Regions from separate parts of the Exiguobacterium sp. 17-1 genome, predicted to be linked through region 1. Evidence: predicted binding sites of a transcription regulator. Region 1 holds the regulator's gene; each other region holds the start of a gene.
What was found. Region 1 encodes Rex, which represses fermentation and respiration genes when NADH is low (regulators of the CRP and FNR family bind a similar motif). Its sites were predicted from a motif close to TTGTGAAATATTTCACAA; they were not measured.
Positions count from the first base shown of each region.

Region 2: a site for Rex is predicted at 1,625-1,642, ahead of MUN34_RS14460 (formate/nitrite transporter family protein). Genes of this name have one in related genera too.
Region 3: a site for Rex is predicted at 4,517-4,534, ahead of adhE (bifunctional acetaldehyde-CoA/alcohol dehydrogenase). Genes of this name have one in related genera too.

Region 1 is NZ_JALIGJ010000001.1:6,869-13,984, forward strand. Features, by position in the region: gene MUN34_RS00070 (DoxX family protein) at 1-51, shown strand, start outside; gene MUN34_RS00075 (flavin reductase family protein) at 73-666, shown strand; gene MUN34_RS00080 (hypothetical protein) at 734-1,126, opposite strand; gene MUN34_RS00085 (ABC-F family ATP-binding cassette domain-containing protein) at 1,126-3,027, opposite strand; gene MUN34_RS00090 (redox-sensing transcriptional repressor Rex) at 3,184-3,843, shown strand; gene MUN34_RS00095 (twin-arginine translocase TatA/TatE family subunit) at 3,843-4,049, shown strand; gene tatC (twin-arginine translocase subunit TatC) at 4,057-4,836, shown strand; tRNA gene MUN34_RS00105 (tRNA-Ala) at 4,949-5,021, shown strand; gene MUN34_RS00110 (S8 family serine peptidase) at 5,268-7,116, shown strand, end outside.
Region 2 is NZ_JALIGJ010000006.1:102,690-109,805, reverse strand. Features, by position in the region: gene MUN34_RS14470 (aminopeptidase) at 1-155, opposite strand, end outside; gene MUN34_RS14465 (DUF1232 domain-containing protein) at 251-673, shown strand; gene MUN34_RS14460 (formate/nitrite transporter family protein) at 768-1,604, opposite strand; gene MUN34_RS14455 (hypothetical protein) at 1,788-2,396, opposite strand; gene MUN34_RS14450 (YitT family protein) at 2,535-3,404, shown strand; gene MUN34_RS14445 (CHASE3 domain-containing protein) at 3,565-4,209, shown strand; gene MUN34_RS14440 (ArsR/SmtB family transcription factor) at 4,244-4,609, opposite strand; gene MUN34_RS14435 (hypothetical protein) at 4,800-5,243, opposite strand; gene thiE (thiamine phosphate synthase) at 5,258-5,896, opposite strand; gene thiM (hydroxyethylthiazole kinase) at 5,886-6,656, opposite strand; gene thiD (bifunctional hydroxymethylpyrimidine kinase/phosphomethylpyrimidine kinase) at 6,637-7,116, opposite strand, start outside.
Region 3 is NZ_JALIGJ010000002.1:442,227-449,342, forward strand. Features, by position in the region: gene MUN34_RS08080 (phosphotransferase) at 1-658, shown strand, start outside; gene MUN34_RS08085 (hypothetical protein) at 673-1,122, shown strand; gene MUN34_RS08090 (SMI1/KNR4 family protein) at 1,127-1,621, shown strand; gene adhE (bifunctional acetaldehyde-CoA/alcohol dehydrogenase) at 1,778-4,372, opposite strand; gene MUN34_RS08100 (beta-class carbonic anhydrase) at 4,706-5,257, shown strand; gene MUN34_RS08105 (Na+/H+ antiporter family protein) at 5,408-6,730, shown strand; gene uptA (undecaprenyl phosphate transporter UptA) at 6,937-7,116, shown strand, end outside.

The sequences.
Region 1 (7,116 bases):
GTCGCCTTGATTGGTGCCGGAGACTATTCACTCGCAGCCATGCTCGGGTGATCAGAGAAAGCGGGTAAAAAGATGAAGTTTGATGCACAGTCACTCAGTCCAAAAGAAAATTATAAATTGTTGATCGGGAGTATCATCCCGAGACCGATTGCCTTTGTCACGACGAAAGGAGCGGACGGAACGGTCAATGCCGCCCCGTTTTCGTTCTTCACCGTCGCTTCGAGCCATCCGCCGCAACTGTTGATTGCCGTTCAAAAGACGGATCAGGGCGAAAAAGACACCGCTAAAAATATCTTATTGAATCAAGAATATGTCATCCATATCGTCAGTGAAGAGATCGTCGAAGCGGTCAACGAAACGGCAGCCCCGCTCGCTTACGGTGAAAGTGAACTGGAGCGGACGAATCTAACACTGATCGACAGTGATTTGATTGACGTCCCGGCAGTTGCGGAAGCGAAGGTTCGCTTTGAACTGAAGCTGTCACAACACATTGAGCTGGAGGCAGCCGATTTATTGATCGGCGAAGTCATCCGGTATCATGTCGCAGATGAACTCGAGGAGTCGTTCCGGATTGATGCGGACGGTTTAAAAGCAATTGCCCGTCTCGCCGGAAATGATTATGCCAAGATTGGTGAAATCTTCACGATTGCCCGTCCTACGAAATAAGACAATGCCATACAAATAGACGAGGAAAGCAGATTCGATATCCGCTTTCCTCGTCTATTTTTGTTGCTTACTCCATGTTATGGCGTTTACTGTACTGGAAACCGTCCAGCAGATAAAACAGGACGGCAAGTGCCCAGATTCCGACACAACTGATCAAAAAGGCGACCAGTGGTGAGACAGCGCCGTAATACATGATGATCATCGGATCATTCAGTTCGACGAACGACTGAATCGTCAACAACGTACAGATCAGACCCGACAATAAACTGATGAACAGTCCGCTCCACGTTTGGATGACAAGTCCGATCATACAGGAAATTAAGATGAATAATGGATAAACGGCATTAAATGCATCCGGACGAATGAAAGCCGAGACATAGTCCGCATACATCGGGACGAAGTAGAGGACGCCGGACAATAATCCTTGGATCAGATTGATTAGATAACTTTTCGAGCGCATCAGTGGAACGACTCCCACTGTTCCATCAAATCGAGCAAGTCGACATCAATCTGATCGCGCTCTGCCGAAAGGGCGGTCGCTTTCGGAATATCATTAAAGACTTCTGGTTCGCACAACAACTGTTCGATTTCAACCGACCGGTTTTCTAACCGTTCAATTTCTTGTTCGAGCTGCTCGAGTTGCTGTTTCTTTTTACGTGCTTCTTTTTGGGCTTCCTTGTCAATCGTCTTTGTCGACGCGACTTTGATTGCTTTCGCTTCTTCCGCTTCGAGACGGGCGATTTCTTCCTTCTCGGCTTTTTTCTCCATATAATACGAGTAGTCACCGAGGTAATCGGTCACACCGTCTGTACTCATCTCGATGACGCGGGTCGCAACCCGGTCGATGAAGTAACGGTCGTGGGAGACGAACAGTAACGTGCCTTCGTAATCGACGAGTGCGTTTTCGAGGACCATTTTCGAATCAAGATCCAGGTGGTTCGTCGGCTCATCCAGCACAAGCAGATTCGTTTTCCGTAACTTCAGCTTCGCGAGCGCCAGACGTCCGCGTTCACCGCCCGATAATTCATGGACGAGCTTGAAGACATCATCGCCGCTGAATAGGAACTGCCCAAGCACGGACCGGACTTCCTGTTCGCGCATCAACGGCCATTCGTTCCAAATCTCATCGATGACACGGTTGCGGTCATTCAGTTCCGCCTGCTCCTGATCGTAGTAGCCGATTGAGATACCGGTACCGAAACGATAGTCACCGAACAGCGGTTTGAGACGGCCGACAAGCACTTTCAGTAACGTCGACTTGCCGATTCCGTTTGGTCCGACGAGCGCCAGTGATTCCGCACGTTGCAGCCGGAACGTAATGTTTTTCGAGACGGCTTCTTCGTAGCCGACAGCGAGTTGATTGACCTGCAGGACGTCATTGCCGCTCTGCTTTTCAATCGGGAACGATAGGACGGTACTGCGTTCGTCGCCGTCCGGACGGTCGATCCGGTCGACTTTTTCGAGACGCTTGCGGACACTTTGCGCCCGTTTCGTCGTCGTCGCACGGGCGATGTTACGCTGGATGAAGTCCTGCATCTTCGCGATGTCTTCCTGCTGCTGTTCGAACTGTTTCATTTCCTGTTCGTACAGTGCCGCTTTTTGTTCGAGATACTTCGTATAGTTGCCTGTGAATTTCCGGGACACGTTCCGGGACAATTCATAGACGACGTTGACGACTTGATCGAGGAAGTAGCGGTCGTGGGAAACGATTAAGACGGCACCACGGTAACCGGATAAGTAGCTTTCAAGCCAAGACAACGTATCGATGTCGAGGTGGTTGGTCGGCTCATCGAGAATCAACAGTTCCGGTGCCTGGAGTAACATTTTCGCCAGGGCAAGCCGGGTCCGCTGTCCACCAGAAAGCGTCTGAATCCGGCGGGAATAATCGTCCGGATAAAAACGCATCCCGTGTAAGACGGAGCGGATGTTGGCTTCGAACTGATAGCCGCCGGCTTCCGAGAAGTCGTGTTGCGCTTGATCGTACGTTTTCAGGAGACGGTCATAGGCAGTCGGATCATTTAATATGTGCTCCATGCCCATTTCGATTTCCATCCGGCGAAGCGCCCGTTCCTGATCCTGCAGATGCTCAAAGACGGTCAGCATCTCGTTCCAAATCGATTCGTTCGACTCGAGTCCGCTGTCCTGCGCGAGATAACCAATCCGGACTTCCTTGCTTTTCATGATCTCCCCCGAGTCATGTGACAGCTCCCCGGCGATGATTTTTAAAAGTGTCGATTTTCCGGCACCGTTTCGTCCGACGAGGGCAATCCGGTCCCGTTCCTGTACTTCGAGTTTAATATTGTCTAAAATCGGCTCTACGCCGAATGATTTTGAGAGTTGGTTTACTTGTAAGAGAATCATATCCATCCATCCTTCCACCCTTTAGTCTATCACGAAAAATCCTGCCGAATATAATATTTGTTACTCTATGTGAAGTGGTTTACAATCAAGGGGAGTAGAATTCTTTGCATTGATTTGGGTGCCACGTCAGAACGTGGCCGAAGGGGGAACTGCAGTATGAATGGGCCAGACACAAAAATACCACAAGCAACGGCGAAACGACTGCCGTTATATTATCGTTTTATCCAGAGTCTCTATAACTCCGGCAAGCTGCGCGTCTCGTCAGCAGAGCTCAGCGAAGCGGTCAAAGTCGACTCCGCGACGATCCGTCGTGACTTTTCCTACTTTGGGGCGTTAGGGAAAAAAGGGTACGGTTATAATGTTCAACATTTGTTAACATTTTTCCGAAAGACACTCAACCAAGACGAGGTCACGAATGTCGCCTTAATCGGGGTCGGACATCTCGGAACAGCGTTTGCAAATTATAACTTTTTAAAGAATAATAGTACTCGTATCGTCATCGCGTTTGACGCCGATGAAGATAAGGTCGGAACAACGACGCAGGACGTTCCGATTTATCATGTGTCGGATATGAAAGAACAAATCAAAGCGAACCATGTCGACGTCGCCATCTTGACGGTACCGTCCCAGTTCGCCCAGTCAGTGGCGGATGAGTTAGTTGAGTACGGTGTGACCGGCATTCTGAACTTTACACCGGCCCGGTTGAATGTACCGGCCCATGTCCGGGTGCATCACATCGATCTGTCAATCGAGCTGCAGTCGCTCGTCTATTTCATGAAGCATTATTCGCAATCAGCTGAAGGAGTGAAATCATAATGGAAAACCTTATTCCGTTAACGGTCGGATTCATGGGACCGGGAAGCATCGCCTTGATTGGTGTCGTCGCCCTCATCATCTTCGGACCGAAGAAATTACCGGAACTCGGCCGCGCGGCCGGTCAAACGTTAAAAGAGTTCAAGAGTGCGACACACGGCATCATGGACGATGATAAGGACAAAAAGGACGAAACGAAAGAGAAGTGAGTGAATCATGGCGATCGATCAAGAACAGAGTGTGACATCGCACTTAGATGAACTGCGTAAGCGGATTGTCTGGTCGCTCATCATCGTGGTGGTCATGTTTATCGCAGCCTTTCCGCTCGTCCGGCCGCTCGTCCGTTTCTTACAGGCCGACCTCAAGGAACTCGGAATTGGTCTGAATGCGTTTAACGTCGTTGATCCGTTGATGTTATATCTGAATCTTGCGTTCATCATCGCAATCGTCTTGGCGTCCCCGTTTTGGATGTACCAGCTTTGGGCGTTCATCCGTCCCGGTCTGCACGACCAAGAACAAAAAGCGACGTTGACGTACATTCCCGTGACGTTTTTCTTATTCCTCGCGGGCGTTTCGTTTTCTTATTTTTGGCTGTTGCCGTTTTTACTGGAAGTATCAACGGAACTCGGACAAGAGCTTGGGATTGAACAGGTCATCGGGGTCGAGAACTATTTCAGTTTCCTGATCCGGTTGACGATTCCGTTTGGTCTGTTGTTTCAGTTACCGGTCGTGACGATGTTTTTGACACGGCTCGGACTCGTGACGCCGTTCTTCATGCGGAAGAATCGGAAGTATGCGTATTTTGCGCTGTTCGTGATCGCGGCGTTGATCTCACCGCCCGACATCACATCGCATTTGATGATTTCTGTTCCGCTGTTCGTCCTGTATGAAATCAGTATCATCATCTCGGCACGGACGTATAAAAAAGTGCTGATCCTGGAGCAACAGGCGGAACTGGAACGACAGGCAGATCTGATGCGTGAGTTAAATAAGTAAAAAGAAGAAGCTTTTTCTTGCCGTGATGGCAAGAAAAGCTTTTTTTTGTAAGCGGTCTAATTTTATATTGAAAAAATGAACAGAAGTGGTTATACTCGTAATAGAAACACACGGGGGCTTAGCTCAGCTGGGAGAGCGTTTGGCTGGCAGCCAAAAGGTCGTCGGTTCGAGCCCGATAGTCTCCATATCGCTTTACCTGCCGAAACCTTGGGAAACCAAGGTTTTTTTTATGTCCTTTTTTCTTCACCTGTAAGAAATAGATAAGGAAATATAAGGATTTATACATTTTGTGATGTAATAAACAAACAAATACTTTTAAAAAGCACCAAATTTAAATTGTATATTAAGCGAAAGTTAATTAAACTAAAAATACAGAATTTTCGTTTAATATGCTTTGTTCCACATTACATTTTTGGAAAAGAGGAAAAAGAATGAAGAAAAAGAAGATTGCTCTGATGGCAGCTGCCCTCATGACATCTTCCAGCCTAGTTCATGCTGAGGGACACGTGTCATCACAAAAAGTGGATGTACAAAAGCCACAAGCACTCTCACTGAAAAAAGCGGGTCAAGAAAAGTCATACAGTCAAAACGAAAAAGTACGGATTGTCGTCGAGCTCGATCAAAAAGCAGCGATTGAACATGCACAAGCACAAAATAAGCGTTACAGCACGTTAAGCAACACGGAAAAAATTATTCTTAAGAATCAAATCGTCAATAAACAAAAAGAAGTCAAAGCAGCGATTGCCCAAAAAGATATTTCTGTTTCGTATAAAGAAAGTTTCACAACTGTCTTGAACGGTTTCAGCGGCGAAGTCAAATACGGTGAAATCAAAGAGTTGAAGAAATTAAGCGGCATCAAAAATGTACATATTGCACACGAATATGCGCGTCCAGAAGTTGAAAAAGGCGCGACACCAAACATGTTGCACAGCAAAGACATGGTCAATGCGAAGGAAACATGGCAGGACTACGGCTATAAAGGCGAGGGAACAATCGTTGCCGTCATCGATACGGGAATTGACCCGACGCACAAGGACATGGTCCTCAGTCCGGAGACGAAAGTTGATTTGACGTCTTCAAAAGTCGAGAGCTTTAAATCGTCAAAAGGCTTAAAAGGAAACTACTTTACGGAAAAAGTCCCGTACGGTTATAACTATGCCGATCATGACAGCGAAATCCGTGACCTCGGAGCAGGCGCTTCGATGCACGGGATGCACGTTGCCGGTACGGTTGGTGCCAACGGCGATGAGACGAATGGTGGCATTAAAGGTGTCGCACCGGAAACACAACTGCTCGCAATGAAAGTCTTCGGCAATGATCCAGGTATGCCGTCGACATTCAGTGATATCTATATCAAAGCGATTGATGATGCGATTGCCCTCGGTGCAGACGTCATCAACATGAGTCTTGGTTCAACGGCATCCTTCGTTCAAAAAGATGATCCGGAACAAAAAGCAATCGTCAATGCGATGAACAACGGTATTTTATGTGCGATTTCAGCCGGTAACTCAGCTTTCGCCGGAAGCGGTGCCGGAAATCCATACGCGTCGAATCCGGATGTCGGTGTTGTCGGTTCACCTGGACTGATCAGCGAATCGCTTCAAGTCGCCTCTGTTGAGAACACACAATTGACGTTAGAAGGAATGGCATTGACGGTCGACGGGCAGGATGCCGGTTACCTGGCGTACCAAAAACAAGATTCACCGAACCCGATTGCTGTCTTTGATAAAGAAAAGATGGATGTCGTCTATGTCGGTGATGGCAGTGAAGCCAACTATGCCGATAAAGACGTCAAAGATAAAGTCGTCTTCGTCGTCCGTAACGGCGGTTTTAACTATGCGATGATTCAAGCGGAAGCCGAAAAACAAGGGGCAGCCGGTGTCATCGTCCGTGGTCGGGTTGAGCACGGAGACTATGTCAGCATGGCACTTAACAAACCGACGATTCCACTCGTCTCGTTAAGCATCGCAGACGGCAACGAGCTCGAAGCAAAAGCGAAAGCCGGTAAGGCACTGGCAGTGACGTTTGACGGGAAAGCCGTCTCGACACCAAACCCGGTTGCCGGTGAAATGTCTGACTTCACATCATGGGGTGTGACGCCGAACCTAGACTTCAAACCGGAAATCACGGCACCAGGCGGAAAAATCTATTCGACGCTTAATAATAACGAGTATGGCGTCATGAGCGGGACATCGATGGCAGCACCACACGTCGCCGGTGGAACGGCACTCGTCATGCAACGGATTGATAAAGACTTCAAGGTCAGTGGCGCGACACGCG
Region 2 (7,116 bases), on a different contig from region 1:
GAAGCTCCCACTTCGTAAGCAACGCGTGTGATTTCACGGACTAACGGTGCATTTTCAATCCCTGCCCGAATTTCGAGTTGTTGACCGGCTTGCAGGTTGATTCCTGTACGTACGGCAAGTGCAGCATACTTTTTTAATTGTTCTTGAGTCGGCATTATGTAATCCCCTTTCAACTATTACTCTTATTTTCACGAAATAGTTGCAATTTTGCAAGAAATAAGGCGAAACTAGAGATACAGAAGGAGTGTTGATGATGGAATTTACACCAGGAGATTTTAAATCCGCTTATACCTATTTCCACCGACAAGCGTTAACCGCTGTCGGAAATGCGAAAGCACAAGAAGACTTATTGATCCAAGGAGAACTCGGATTAGCCCGATTAACGACAGATCTTGCCTCTGAGGACGGCTCGGATATCGAACGCGAAGCAGAACTTGTTCTTTATTTCCAACTCAAACAGTTGCTCGACATGTTACGCGCTTTGTACAACAAACGTTTCGAAATGCAACCGGAACAGGAGCAACTTTTATTGACAGCTGTTCTTTACTTCACGTCTCCGGTTGATGCTTTACCTGATGAAAATATTTTAGGACTGTTCGATGATGCTCAAATCGTCGAGGCCATTTATGAAGAACTGGCCGCGGATGTCGATCGTTTTCAACATCTCGAATGACAACATGAAATAATAGCAGACATCAAAAAAAGAAGGATCCGTTGAAAACCGGACCCTTCTTTTTCTATCTTCAAGCAGTCGAACTTAACGTTTTTTAAGCTTTTTGTTTTGAAGCGATGTTGATTGTTGCTGCCTGTTCGTTCGATTGATCTACTTCGAGCTTCGATTTATTGAGCCATGTGTAGACCATTCCCATGAATAGTGCTCCACCGATAATGTTCCCCAACAATGCCGGAACCAGGTTATGGATCGCACCGGCAAAGGAAATCGCTTCCGGATGCGGGACGACTAAAGCAAGTGAGAACAATGCCATGTTGGCAATAACGTGGTCAAAACCAGAAGCAAAGAACACAGCGACCAAAATCATCATCATCATGATTTGTGCGAGTTCATTTTTCATGTTTTTCGGAATGAAAATCGCCAGACAGACCATCCAGTTACAGAAGATGGCTCGTGTAAAGATTTCCCATGTCGTATGATGGATTTTCGTCTCAGAAACAGCAAACAACCAGTTTTCCATTCCGAGTTCCTGGATAATCCCTGTTTGTGAGAAAAGTAAGGCAAAGGCAAGTCCGCCGAGACCGTTTCCGATGAAACACAGCGTCCATACTTTAAACGTATCCATCTTCGAAGTGAAGCCACGCATTGTCGACGTCGTGAAATACATCGTATTTCCGGTAAATAATTCTGCACCGCCGTACACGATCAAGACGAGCGCGACACCAAACGTCAATCCACCGACGAGTGTCGTAACCGGTGATTCATTTAAATATAAACCGTTGATTGCTTTAAGTGTAAATATGATGGCAAAACCAATAAAAACTCCTGCTAACATTGCTCGAACCAAATATTCTAGCGGACGCATCCGTAGCATTTGTGTCGATTTGACAGCTTTTTTTCGTAATCCTTCTAATGCTTCTACTTCATTCATTGTAGAAACCCCGCTTTCTTTTGTTCAACACTTCACAATGTCTGTTCATTTATTATCATACTTCCATCTTATAAGATGTTCAAGTCATGAATAGACACTATTTAGCGTTTTATTAAAAGAACAGGATGTAAACGATACCAATGTGTCAAGTTTGTGAAAAGTGCTTTTTATTGGTGTATACAACTACTTTCCAGGAAGGATTTGCAACGATTCTTGGAACTTTTCAAAAAATACTGTCCGCCTGGAATCTACAAGTACATAGTCTTCGACAACGACGCGATTAAACCGATTTGCGGAAGAACTGGCACGTTCGATATCCCGTGGTGTATAGTCTTCAATCCGTTGTCTGTCCATATCAAACGTGACTTCAGAAAACGAATCCCTGTAATGAATTTGAAGTTCGGATAAGTCGGATACACTCAAAAAAAGTGCTAGTGTCTGATGCATGATCAACTTGGATAAACGGCTTTCCAAAAAAGCGGCGTTGCCGGATTGGATTGCCTTTCCATTACTACCCGTCCAATCCGCCTGCCCTTTTTCAGTAGGTTCGTATGTCATCTTCACCGTCGTACCATCCACTGATACACCAGTCAACGCCTCGGAAAACGGCAACTGTTTGACTAACTCTTCAATCGCAGCCGTATTGGCAACCGATGTCCCGACATGACGTGCAATCACATGACCATCTTTAAAACTCTCTTCTTCCGGCGGTTGCTGTTGGTTCCAGACGACCCACGAACCTGCCGACAGCCCGATTCCAATACACAAAATGAACAGTATGATTTTTTTCAAAAAACGCTCTCCTTTCTCAAAACCAGATGATTTTATTGTTCTTTTTTCAAATCGGGGGTTGAATTAATCCTCATATCAGCGTACTCTTGCAGGCAGATACTTTATGGAGGAGGAGCATGAGATTACTCATCAATCACAATGAAAACTAAACAGCCCGCAAAGAAAAAACGTACAGAGAAAATCGGTTTCCTCTTGATTGGAACATTGCTGTACTCGTTGTACATCAGTCTTCTCTTATCGCCGAATGATATCGGATCCGGCGGAATCATGGGAATCACACTTATCGCACAAGAATTATTCCACACACCAATCGGTTTGACACAACTGGTCTTGAACATTCCACTTTTTTTACTTGGATTTCGTTTTTTAAGAAAACACTTTATGTTTTTATCCGGTCTCATCGTCTTGGCTTCATCGTTTTTAATTGACTGGATTCCGACCCAAATCGTTCCTGAATCTTTAAATGATCCACTCGTCGCTTCCATTTTTGCCGGACTTGTCTCTGGTTTGGCGATGGCTTTGATCTTCTTTGGCGGTGCCTCGACTGGCGGTCTCGATATCCTTGGAAAATTCTTTTATGCCCGCTTCCACAACTGGCCGCTTCCACGTATTTTTTTAATGCAGGATTTAGTCATCTATGTACTCGTCTGGTTCGTATTTGATTTGAAACATGTCATGTATGCGTTGATCATGAGTTTTGTTCGGGCGAAAGCACTTCAGACCGTGTATAGTTTTTATTCCGCTTCTAAACAATGTATCATCATTTGTGAAAAAGCCGATGAAATCAATGAAGTAATCACAAAAGAATTAGGACGCGGTGTAACGATTCTCGATGCGCGCGGCGGTTATTCGAAGCGGACGAAAAAGATGGTCTATGTCGTCGTACAGAATAATGAAATTCTTAAACTCCAAGAAATTGTTTCCTCCGTCGAATCCAACGCTTTTGTCACGTTTTCTGAGATTCATACGGTCTTCGGGAACTACAAAGAACACTCCTATTCTTTTTAACTGTCTAAAACGTTGTTACCGCTGCACTCGTTGTAGCGGTTTTTTGTGTATAATACGCAAAATCAAAGAAAATGTTCCACATTTTTTGAAGAATCCTTCACTTTTTGGGAAATAGTGGTTAAGCTAATGACATTACGTTTTGTAAAAAAGGATGGATTGCATGAATCAACTATGGCGGCACCGTATCACCCTCATCCTGATCGTCAGTCTGTTTGCCTCGATTCCACTTCTGTATGCTTTAAGTGGGTATCGAACGATTTCCAAATTGACTGAAGAGATGCATAGACAAGATATTCCAATGATTAAACAAGTAGATCAATTGATCGAACATAATCGTGACCGGGCGAATGCTGTTCGCGGCCTGTTGTTATATGAAGATGACCGTTACATTGAACAATATTACTTTTCTACTTCTAAAGTTCATGATTTACGGCGTTTATTAAATTCCTCCAATCAGACACCTGGTGCGGTTAAAGATTTACTGTTGCGTAATAATGCCTGGGAGGAAGAGATTCAAGAAGTTTTTACCGTCTATGAAACAGATCATCCGCAACGGGCTAAAAAATTAGCTAAACAAACGACCCAAACCACCCAAACGATTCTTGAAGACTTGTCACAAATTAAAGAAAAATTATATCGTGATCTTGAACAAAAACTAGAATTGGCCACTGAAATGACGGCAGAATATAAACGAATGTGCTTCAGCCTATCTATTTTAGCTTTTTTGTTGATTGCAACGACCATCATCTTATTTCACCGGTCTAAACCGCTTTCCGAAAACAAAACAAACACGTATCGCCCGTAAGGACGTTACGTGTTTGTTTTGTTGTTCAGTAAACTCAAGAGGACGCCTTACCTTCGTTTACATGTTCCATTGCTAGATGAACGAGCGACGATACGTGATGATCGTCCAGCGAATAATAGACGACCTTACCTTCTTTTCTATATTTCACCAGTCCTTGTTTCAACAAGGTACGGAGATGGTGAGAAGCTGTTGCAATCGAACAATCCACCGAAGCCGAGACATCACAGACACAAAGCTCCTCTTCCACCGTCAAGGCGTAAGCAATTCGTAAACGCGTGGCATCTGACAGGACTTTGAACAACTTTCCAATGTCTGTCGTCGGAATCGTATCGACGATTTGTTCAATTTCTTCTGCACGTACTTGATCAATGGCAATCGTTTCACAACGTGGTGCATCCACCGTCATCACCTCTTTCCCTTTCATTCCACCATCGTTTCAAATGAATTGCAAGGAAATCACTTCAGGACTCAGGTGACTGACTGATCTGAACTTTTTAACTGAAAAGCAACAGTTCAAAAAAGTCTGTTTCCCGTCGTCCAGACCGGGAAGCAGACTTTTTCATTAGACGATTCCTATTTGAAGCACATTTTCATTTATCACGGTTTCGTCTTGAGATTGCGTAAAAGAACCAGCCACCTAAAAAGTTTCCGATATCCCATACGATACGGTTTGAATCGACGGCACGCACACCGATATCAATAATGCCCGTACTTTTCAAGCGCTCTTTATAGCGCTTCCGTAAAAAATGGGGTAGCGGAAGAAACAGCATCATCCGGTAAAAAATATCTAGATGTGTGTGCCCCCAGATTTCAGTTGCGATTGAGCTCGTTTGAATGAGCAAGGAACGTTTATACTGTTGTCGGTATTTATTCTTTAATAACACAGCTAGTTGATACGAATAACGATTCGGGAAAGGAAATAGCACTGCACCTAAATGATATTTCCCGCGATTATCGACTCGAATGATTTGTGGTTCGATTTTATACCGAATCCAACGTCCTCGAAATCGAACAGACTGCCATTTCACGACCATCACCTCTAAGTGAACTATACCCTGTCGGAGACGCTCTGACGCACTTGTTTCACGGTCTGCTTAAACTTTTTCGTCGTTCGTTGAATGTCTTCACTTGCAAATAAAGCTGAAACCACAGCATATCCGTCCACTAGTGAACTAAGTGTTGAAATGTTCGTTTCGGTAATCCCACCGATTCCAACCAACGGGATGTGAACGGCTTTACGAATCTCTTCTAACGTCGCTCGCGCCATGAATGTTGCATCTTGTTTCGTCGCTGTCGGAAAGAGTGAACCGACCCCTAAATAATCTGCGCCTTCCCGTTCTGCCGCAACAGCTTGTTCCACTGTTGAAACGGAAACACCAATCGTCGCTTCCGGTAACAAACGACGCGCTTCAGTTAAAGGAATATCATCTTGACCGATATGCAAACCGGCATCGACCAATAAAGCGATATCAATCCGATCATTAATAATGAGCGGAATGTCGTAACGTGCGGTAATATCTTTCAACGCAATGGCTGATTCCAGAAAAGCCTTGCCCGAACTATCTTTTTCCCGTAATTGAACAATCGTTGCGCCTCCTTTAATCGATGCTTCGACGGCGTCCGCCAAGGAAAGATGCGGATGCAAACGTCGATCGGTCACTGCGTAAATCAAATATTCACTGTCCATTTGTCTGCACCTCCGGCAAATTTTCTTCCGTCATCAAGCTCACTGCATCGAACAACCCGGTCCGAAAACTCCCGATACCAGGATAATCCTCAGCCGACTCCCCTGCTTTCCCCATAGCATATGTCCCAAATACTGCCGCCTCAAAACGATCGTATCCGGCTCCTAAAAACGTCGCAATCAAAGAAGCGGTCATACATCCTGTTCCCGTCACTTGACCAAGACGTTTCGTACCAACATCCAGATAATGTTGACGATCTCCATCCGTCACAAAATCAATCGGTCCTGTTACGACGATGACTTGTTTCGTTTGGGATGCAAAATCATGGATACTTTGAAAATCCAGGGATTCTCCTTCAGCAGCGTCGACTCCTTTCGTTCGAGCGGTCTGTCCAAGTAATGTCTTGATTTCAGATGCATTTCCTTTGATGACCGTAAAGGTGATTTCCTCCATCAATTGCTTCATAAAATCTGTTCTTAATGCCGTCGCTCCTGCGCCAACCGGATCCAGAATGACCGGTTTACCCAATCGATTAGCCGTTTTCCCTGCTAAAATTTGAGCTTGGCGCATGTCTGGATTAATCGTCCCAGTATTAATCACGATAGCATCTGCATGCCCGACCATCTCTTCCACTTCCAACAGGTCATCTGCCATAACAGGAGATCCGCCAAGGGCAAGTGTCATATTGGCACAGTCATTGATCGTTACGGTATTCGTTAAATGATGAATCAACGGTTTTTTATCATGGATGCGTCGTAGCATGTGTATCCCTCCAAAGTTCATGAAAATGATGTGTCGGACCAATACCGTGTCCGAGCGCAAAACCGTGACGAATGGCTTCCGTCACATAACGTTTTGCATGACTGATGCTGTCTTCCAGTGAATGACCGAGGGCAAGATGAGCTGCGATAGCAGCAGATAGCGTACAGCCTGTTCCATGGGTATGACGGGTCTCTATCCGTTCTTGTTCAAAGACGACATATCGTCCGTCCGCATATAAAAGATCGGTGGCGTCGTGTCCTTCCAAATGTCCGCCCTTGAGCAAAATAGCTCCTGCTCGTTTTTCAGCCAGTTTTACCGTCGCTTGTTTCATATCATCAAGGGAGTGAACCGTTTGGCCAATCATCCGCTCGATTTCAGGAATATTAGGGGTTACAAGCGTCGAAAGCGGTAAAAGCTGTTCGAGCAATGCATGTTCTGCATTCGGTTGTAACAAGCCGTG
Region 3 (7,116 bases), on a different contig from region 1:
ACAGTTGGCGCAGATTCATACTGCGGACCTGTCCTCGCTGCCGATTCAACAAACCGCTGCATCACCTGAGTCTCCGGTTCCATGGGACACATTCGCAGAAAAAATCCGCCAGCAAGGCCACACACTGCTAGAACCTTATTGGACGGACTTAAAACGAATCAAACGTTGGGACAACGAGGCGTCTTCTGCCCTAAAACAATTGCGAGGAACATCGGTTCTCAGTCACCGCGATTTGGATGCCAAAAACGTGTTATGGAAGTCCGGTGCACCGATTCTCATCGACTGGGAATCGGCCGGTCCGATTCATCCGATGCACGATTTTTTAGAAACGATCCTTTATTGGTCGCTCGATGAGCAAAATCATGTGCGACGAGACCATTTCGAGGCATTCGTCAAAGGGTATCATGCGGCAGGCGGTCGACTTGACTATCCTCTTGAGCCAGCTCTGTCCGCTGGATACGCGAGTAAACTCGGATGGCTTGCCTATAGTCTGTCCAAAGCTCTTCACCTTGAACCCGTAACTGAAAAGGAGCAACAAGTTGCCGTTCAACAGGTGCACGAGACGTTAAAAGCGCTCAAAGACTACGAAGCGCTGTGTCTGGTGATTAGAAAGTGGTGGCATGACAGTCAAAAGAACACGACTCGTACTTTTCAGTAAGGAGCTGGATTTAAATGTCTATCGCTTACACTTACCTCATGACACTGATTGGAATGAATCAGTACGATAAGGCCAAAATCTTATTTGATACATATGACATCGATGAAATCAGTGATGAATTAATCGGGGACGCCTTTGATCACGAGACAGACATTTTGTATCAGTTCGTCTGTTATCTGATTGAACAACAAGAAACAGTCAAACTGCACGAGTTAGCGTTTGGTTTATTGATTCATCCTTTTTGTCATTATGACCGCGCCTACTACCGAGCGTATGACCATGTTCAGCGAACAGTTGCTCTGACTCATCGTCAAGAAGTCGCCTTCCTTGAGTATTTGTTGTTTTTAGCGGAAGTGCCCGATCAAGTCACACCGAAACAGGAAGCCCGTGCTGTGGCGAATGAAATCTTACGGATGGAACCGAAGAATCGAGTCGCAAAAAACTTTTTGAAGGGGATGAACTAAAGACATGTATCAAGCAAGGATGGAAACATTACTTCAATTACAGGCCCGCTTAATCAACGGTCAGCTCGAAGTGCAAAAGGAAAAAGGATATGTCGAGGTCGAATCGTTCACCTTCCATTCAGGCGCCAGCCCGGAAGAATTGGCCCGGCTACCGAAAGACACGCCTAAAGAAATCATACATTTTTTAAGTATTCACAATGGCGCCCGTCTTTACTTCACGCCGGACGGAGGCGGTGGGTTCGAGTTGTTTACGATTGAAGATATCTTGACCTATCTCCCGATTTGGGAATGTCCGTCTGGGTTTATTCCGATTGGGGCCGGTCCTGACGGCGAATGGCTCGTTTGTGAATCAATCAGTGAAGACGACAATCGGATCTGGACCGGTGAATTCCTGACGTACGAAGATCCTGACTTCGAGCGGCTTCCTTTCTCCTTCGATAAGTGGCTCGATTATTTGATTGTTGCGCAAGGGACGATGTATTGGGACTGGTTTCGTTAATCTTTTATGTATACATATACCTCTACTTCAGGAAAGCAAAGACAGGAATCCGCCTGATTTTCACCTCATCTCACATGATCAAAAACACACGAAAGCCTTGCCTCCGTTAACCGGAAGCAAGGCTCTTTTGAATTGCCATGATGTTTTTCTCTCTATTTAGATACCTTCGTAAGCAGATTCCATGATTTGACGGAGTTCCGTCACGAGCGGCATTTTCGGATTCGCTGTCGTACATTGATCCTCAAACGCATCGACGGCCATCTTGTCGAGTTTCGCTTCAAAATCGGCTTTTTTGATGCCTTGGGCTTTGAACGACATCTTGATGTTGAGGCGTTGTCCGAGTTCACTGACAGCTTGGATAAACGATTCAACCCCTTGTTCCGTCGTTGTTGCCGGCAGACCGAGGTAACGGGCGATTTCCGCATAGCGTTCATCCGCGATAAACGATTCGTATTTCGGGAAAGCTGCGAGTTTTGTTGGTTTTGATGCATTGTAACGAATGACGTGCGGCATCAGGATCGCATTCGTCCGACCGTGTGGTGTGTGGAACTCCCCACCGATTTTGTGCGCGATTGAGTGGTTGATGCCGAGGAAGGCATTGGCAAACGCCATTCCGGCCATCGTTGAAGCATTGTGGACTTTTTCGCGTGCTTCGGCGTCTGAACCGTTATCATAAGCACGTGGCAAGTACTCAAAGATCATCTTGATTGCTTTTAACGCCAGTCCATCCGTGTAGTCGTTCGCAAGGACGGAGACGAACGCTTCCGTTGCGTGTGTCAGAACGTCCATCCCAGTATCCGCCGTGATTGAGGCAGGCACCGTCATAACGAACTCCGGATCAACGATCGCAACGTCTGGTGTCAACGCATAGTCAGCAATCGGATACTTGACGTTTTTTTCTTTATCGGTGATGACGGTGAACGGTGTGACTTCTGATCCCGTACCGGATGTCGTCGGAATAGCGACAAACTTCGCTTTGTTACCGAGTTCCGGGAACTTATAAGCCCGTTTGCGGATATCCATGAATTTTTGACGCAGATTCGAGAATGTTTCGTTTGGTTGCTCATAGAACAACCACATGCCTTTCGCGGCATCCATTGCCGATCCCCCACCAAGGGCGATGATCAAGTCCGGTTTGAAATCGTGCATCGCTTGCGCACCGATTTGAACGGTCGTCACGGATGGATCCGGTTCGACTTGGTCAAAGATCCGGTAGCTGACGCCTGCCGGCAAGTTACGGATGACTTTATCGGCATAGCCGAACTCGACCATCGATTGATCGGTGACGATCAATGCCCGGGAGACATTTTGAATCGATTTCAAGTATTGAACGGAGTTTTTTTCAAAGAAAATCTTTTCCGGTACTTTGAACCACTGCATGTTCACGCGTCGTCTCGCCACCTTCTTGACATTGAGTAGATGTTTCGCCGTTACGTTTTCAGAGACCGAGTTTTTCCCGTATGATCCGCAGCCGAGTGTCAGTGATGGTGTCAATTCATTGTAAAGATCGCCGATTCCACCGTGTGCCGATGGGCTGTTGACGAGAATCCGGCACGCCTTCATCCGGAGACCAAACGCTGTCATCAACTCATCATTCGTCGTATGAATGACCGCCGTGTGACCAAGTCCACCGATTTCAAGCATCCGTTCCGCGACGTGGAAGGCATCGTTCGTTGAGGCGACACTGTAAGCACCGAGAACCGGGCTTAATTTTTCGTGTGACAACGGTTCTTCCGCTCCGACTTTTTCGAGTTCCGCGACCAGCATGACCGTATTGCTCGGAACGTCGATGCTGGCTTTTGCTGCAATCCATGTCGCAGGTTTTCCGACGATGTCCGCATTGACGGCACATGTATCAGTTTTGATGACGAGCGCTTCAAGACGTTTTTTCTCGTCCGGCGTACAGAAGTAGCAACCGAGTGCTTCCATTTCTGCCCGCACTTCGGCATAGATCTCTTGATCGACGATGACCGCTTGCTCAGACGCACAAATCATTCCGTTATCAAATGTTTTGGAGAGAACCAAATCACTGACGGCGCGTTTGATTTTAGCTGATTTTTCGATGTAACACGGTACATTACCCGGTCCGACACCAAGTGCTGGTTTACCGGTTGAGTAAGCGGATTTGACCATGCCGGCTCCACCTGTCGCGAGGACCATTGCGATATCAGTGTGATTCATCAAGACTTTTGTTGCTTCAAGTGACGGTTGTTCGACCCACTGGATACAATCTTTTGGAGCACCGGCTTTGACGGCAGCATCACGTAATGTTTTGGCTGCTTCGAGTGAACATTGTTGCGCTGACGGATGGAACGCGAACACGATCGGGTTACGTGTTTTGATCGCAATCAACGCTTTGAACATCGTTGTTGATGTCGGATTCGTCACCGGTGTGACGCCACAAACGACGCCGACCGGTTCCGCGATGTAGGTGATGCCGTTTTGAACATCCTCTTCTAAAATTCCGACCGTTTTTTCATCACGAAGACTATTGTAGATGTATTCTGTTGCGAACATGTTTTTGATCATTTTATCTTCAAAGACACCACGACCTGTTTCTTCAACTGCGAGACGTGCCAGTTCGACGTGACGTTCAAGACCGGCAAGTGCCATGTCCCGGACGATCGCATCGATTTTCGTTTGATCAAATGTCAGTAGTTCTTGAAGTGCCGTTTGACCTTTGGCGACGATTTGATTGATTGCTTGTTCGACAGGTGAGACATCTTGTTTGATTTTTTCTTTGACAGCCATGTTAGGTTTCCTCCCTATTTTGGAACGAATCTGAGTCTGCATTTCCCTACTGCATGTTAGGAATGCCAAGCTGATTTTAAATAGTTTGTGCTTTCCTTCACAAATCAATCATACCGCCTTTTGTTACATTTGTGCATGGCTATCCTGTGAACTATTTCACATGAATGAGAGCGTTTTCAAAGAAACAACCTGTTCTGACGCAAGGATTCGCTTTTTTGTCCCGCTCCTGTGATAACTGTCACAGCAATCGATGAATCTGCTTGTCTGACCAATCGTTCATCGTGTACGCTAGAAATAGTTCCATCATTCATTTGTCTTAAAGGAGGAAGTTTCATGTCAGTCGTTAATCAAATGCTTGCGTTTAATCAACAGTTCGTCGAAGAGAAACAATACGAACCATTCATCTCGGATAAGTTCCCGGATAAGAAGGTTGTGATTCTGACCTGTATGGATGCACGTTTGACGGAGCTCCTTCCCCACGCACTTGGTCTGAAAAACGGTGATGCGAAAATCATCAAAAATGCCGGGGCTGTCCTGTCCCATCCATTCGGATCCGTCATGCGGTCGATTCTCGTCGCCCTTTATGCCCTCGGAGCGGAAGAAGTCATTGTCATCGGACATCATGACTGCGGCATGAGCACAATCGATCCGGCGAAGATGATTGCTGAAATGCAGGACCGTGGAATCAATGAACAGGTGTTGCACACACTCGATGCTTCCGGCGTCGACTTGAAGCAATGGTTGCGCGGCTTCACATCCGTTGAAGAAAATGTCAGCCACTCGGTTGGATTGATTAAAAACCATCCGCTGTTGCCGCCGGGTACGGAAGTCCACGGACTCGTCATCGATCCGGGAACGGGAAAACTCGATCAAGTCGATTGCTGAATCACATTTTAATGAAGAAGAAAGGTATGACCGGCCTCAATCTGACGTCGGTCATACCTTTTTTTGTTTTTTTCTTGACAGTCAAAAGAACGGTCTGTATGATACTTTAGTATAGTACAGTGATACCAAAAGAAAGTGTGGTTTTAGTTCATGTTTAATGCAGTCATTATTGCCGTTGCTCTATTATTTCTTTTAGCCATCTTCCGGGTCCATATCGTCCTCGCGATGGTTCTCAGTGCCGTCGCCGGCGGACTGATCGGCGGTCTCGGCATCAACAAGACGATCGCGACGTTCGCTGAAGGACTTGGCGCCGGGGCCGAAATCGCCCTCAGTTATGCCTTACTTGGTGCGTTTGCTGTCGCCTTGTCAAAAACCGGTCTTCCGGATGCCTTGGCACACGCCTTAATCAAACGTTCGAAAGGATCCGCTGACGCAGCGTCAGTCAAGAAGTTAAAAGGCTTTATCGTCTTTGCAATCTTGTTACTCGCGATCAGCTCACAAAACGTTTTACCGATTCACATCGCGTTCATCCCAATCATCATTCCACCGCTCCTTGGTCTGTTTAATGAGATGAAGATTGACCGCCGCCTGATTGCCATCGTCATGACGTTTGGTCTTGTCACACCGTATATGTTCCTGCCGGTCGGCTTCGGGGATATCTACTTGAACCAGATCCTTTTGCCGAACATTTCGAAAAACGGAATGGACACGGCTGGTGCTTCCGTCATTCAGGCAATGGCGATTCCGGCACTCGGAATGCTCGTTGGTCTGTTGATTGGTCTTTACGTTTACCGGAAACCACGGGAATACGAAATGCGGAATATCGCTCCGGACGACTATGAGATTCCTGTCATCACGAAAACAAAACTGTTCCTCAGCGGACTCGTCGTCCTCGCGACGCTCGCCGTCCAGTTGACGACCGAATCGATGATTTTCGCTGCGACAACAGGTCTCGTCCTGTTTCTCCTTCTTCGTCTCGTCCGCTTCAGCGAAGCAGACGATGTCATCACCCGCGGTATGCGGATGATGTCGTTCATCGGGTTCGTCATGATTTCAGCGAACGGATTTTCGAACGTCCTCCGGAAAACCGGTGACATCGATCCGCTCGTTGAGAATTCAAAAGCCTTGATGGGCGATTCCCAACTCATTGCCGCTTTCGTCATGCTGTTGATCGGACTGCTCGTCACAATGGGGATTGGCTCGAGTTTCTCGACGGTTCCTGTCATCGCTGCGATTTTCGTCCCGCTTTGTGTCCAGTACGGATTCAGTCTGGAAGCGACGATTGCTATCATCGGGACGGCCGGTGCCCTTGGCGACGCCGGAAGCCCTGCATCCGATTCGACGCTCGGTCCGACAAGTGGACTGAACGCCGACGGACAGCATGATCACATGCGCGAAACCGTCATCCCGACGTTCCTGCACTACAATCTGCCGCTGCTCGTTTTCGGAACGATTGCCGCGATGGTGTTATAAACCGTTCATTGTATGATGGAACCAACACCTGTTGAGGTGTTGGTCCTTTTTTTCCTTCATTTGAAAGTTTTGCAGTTCAATCTGTCAGATTGACCCCAAACATTCCATATGTATATTTGATTCGCAAGATTAACGAATTTTTCTTCCATTTTCCCACTTTCTTCTCTAATATAAAGGAATGAAGTGAAGCAGAAGGAGTGTTCCATGTGTTATCTCAAGTTGTTAATAACGTTTTATTATATCTCGCTGACTTAGGTTATTTCGGAATCGCCCTTGGATTAATGATTGAAATCATTCCGAGCGAAATCGTCTTGTCTTATGGCGGATTCATGATTTCCCAAGGAACGATCGGTTGGCCGCTCGCTGTTGTCGCTGCCGTCATTGGT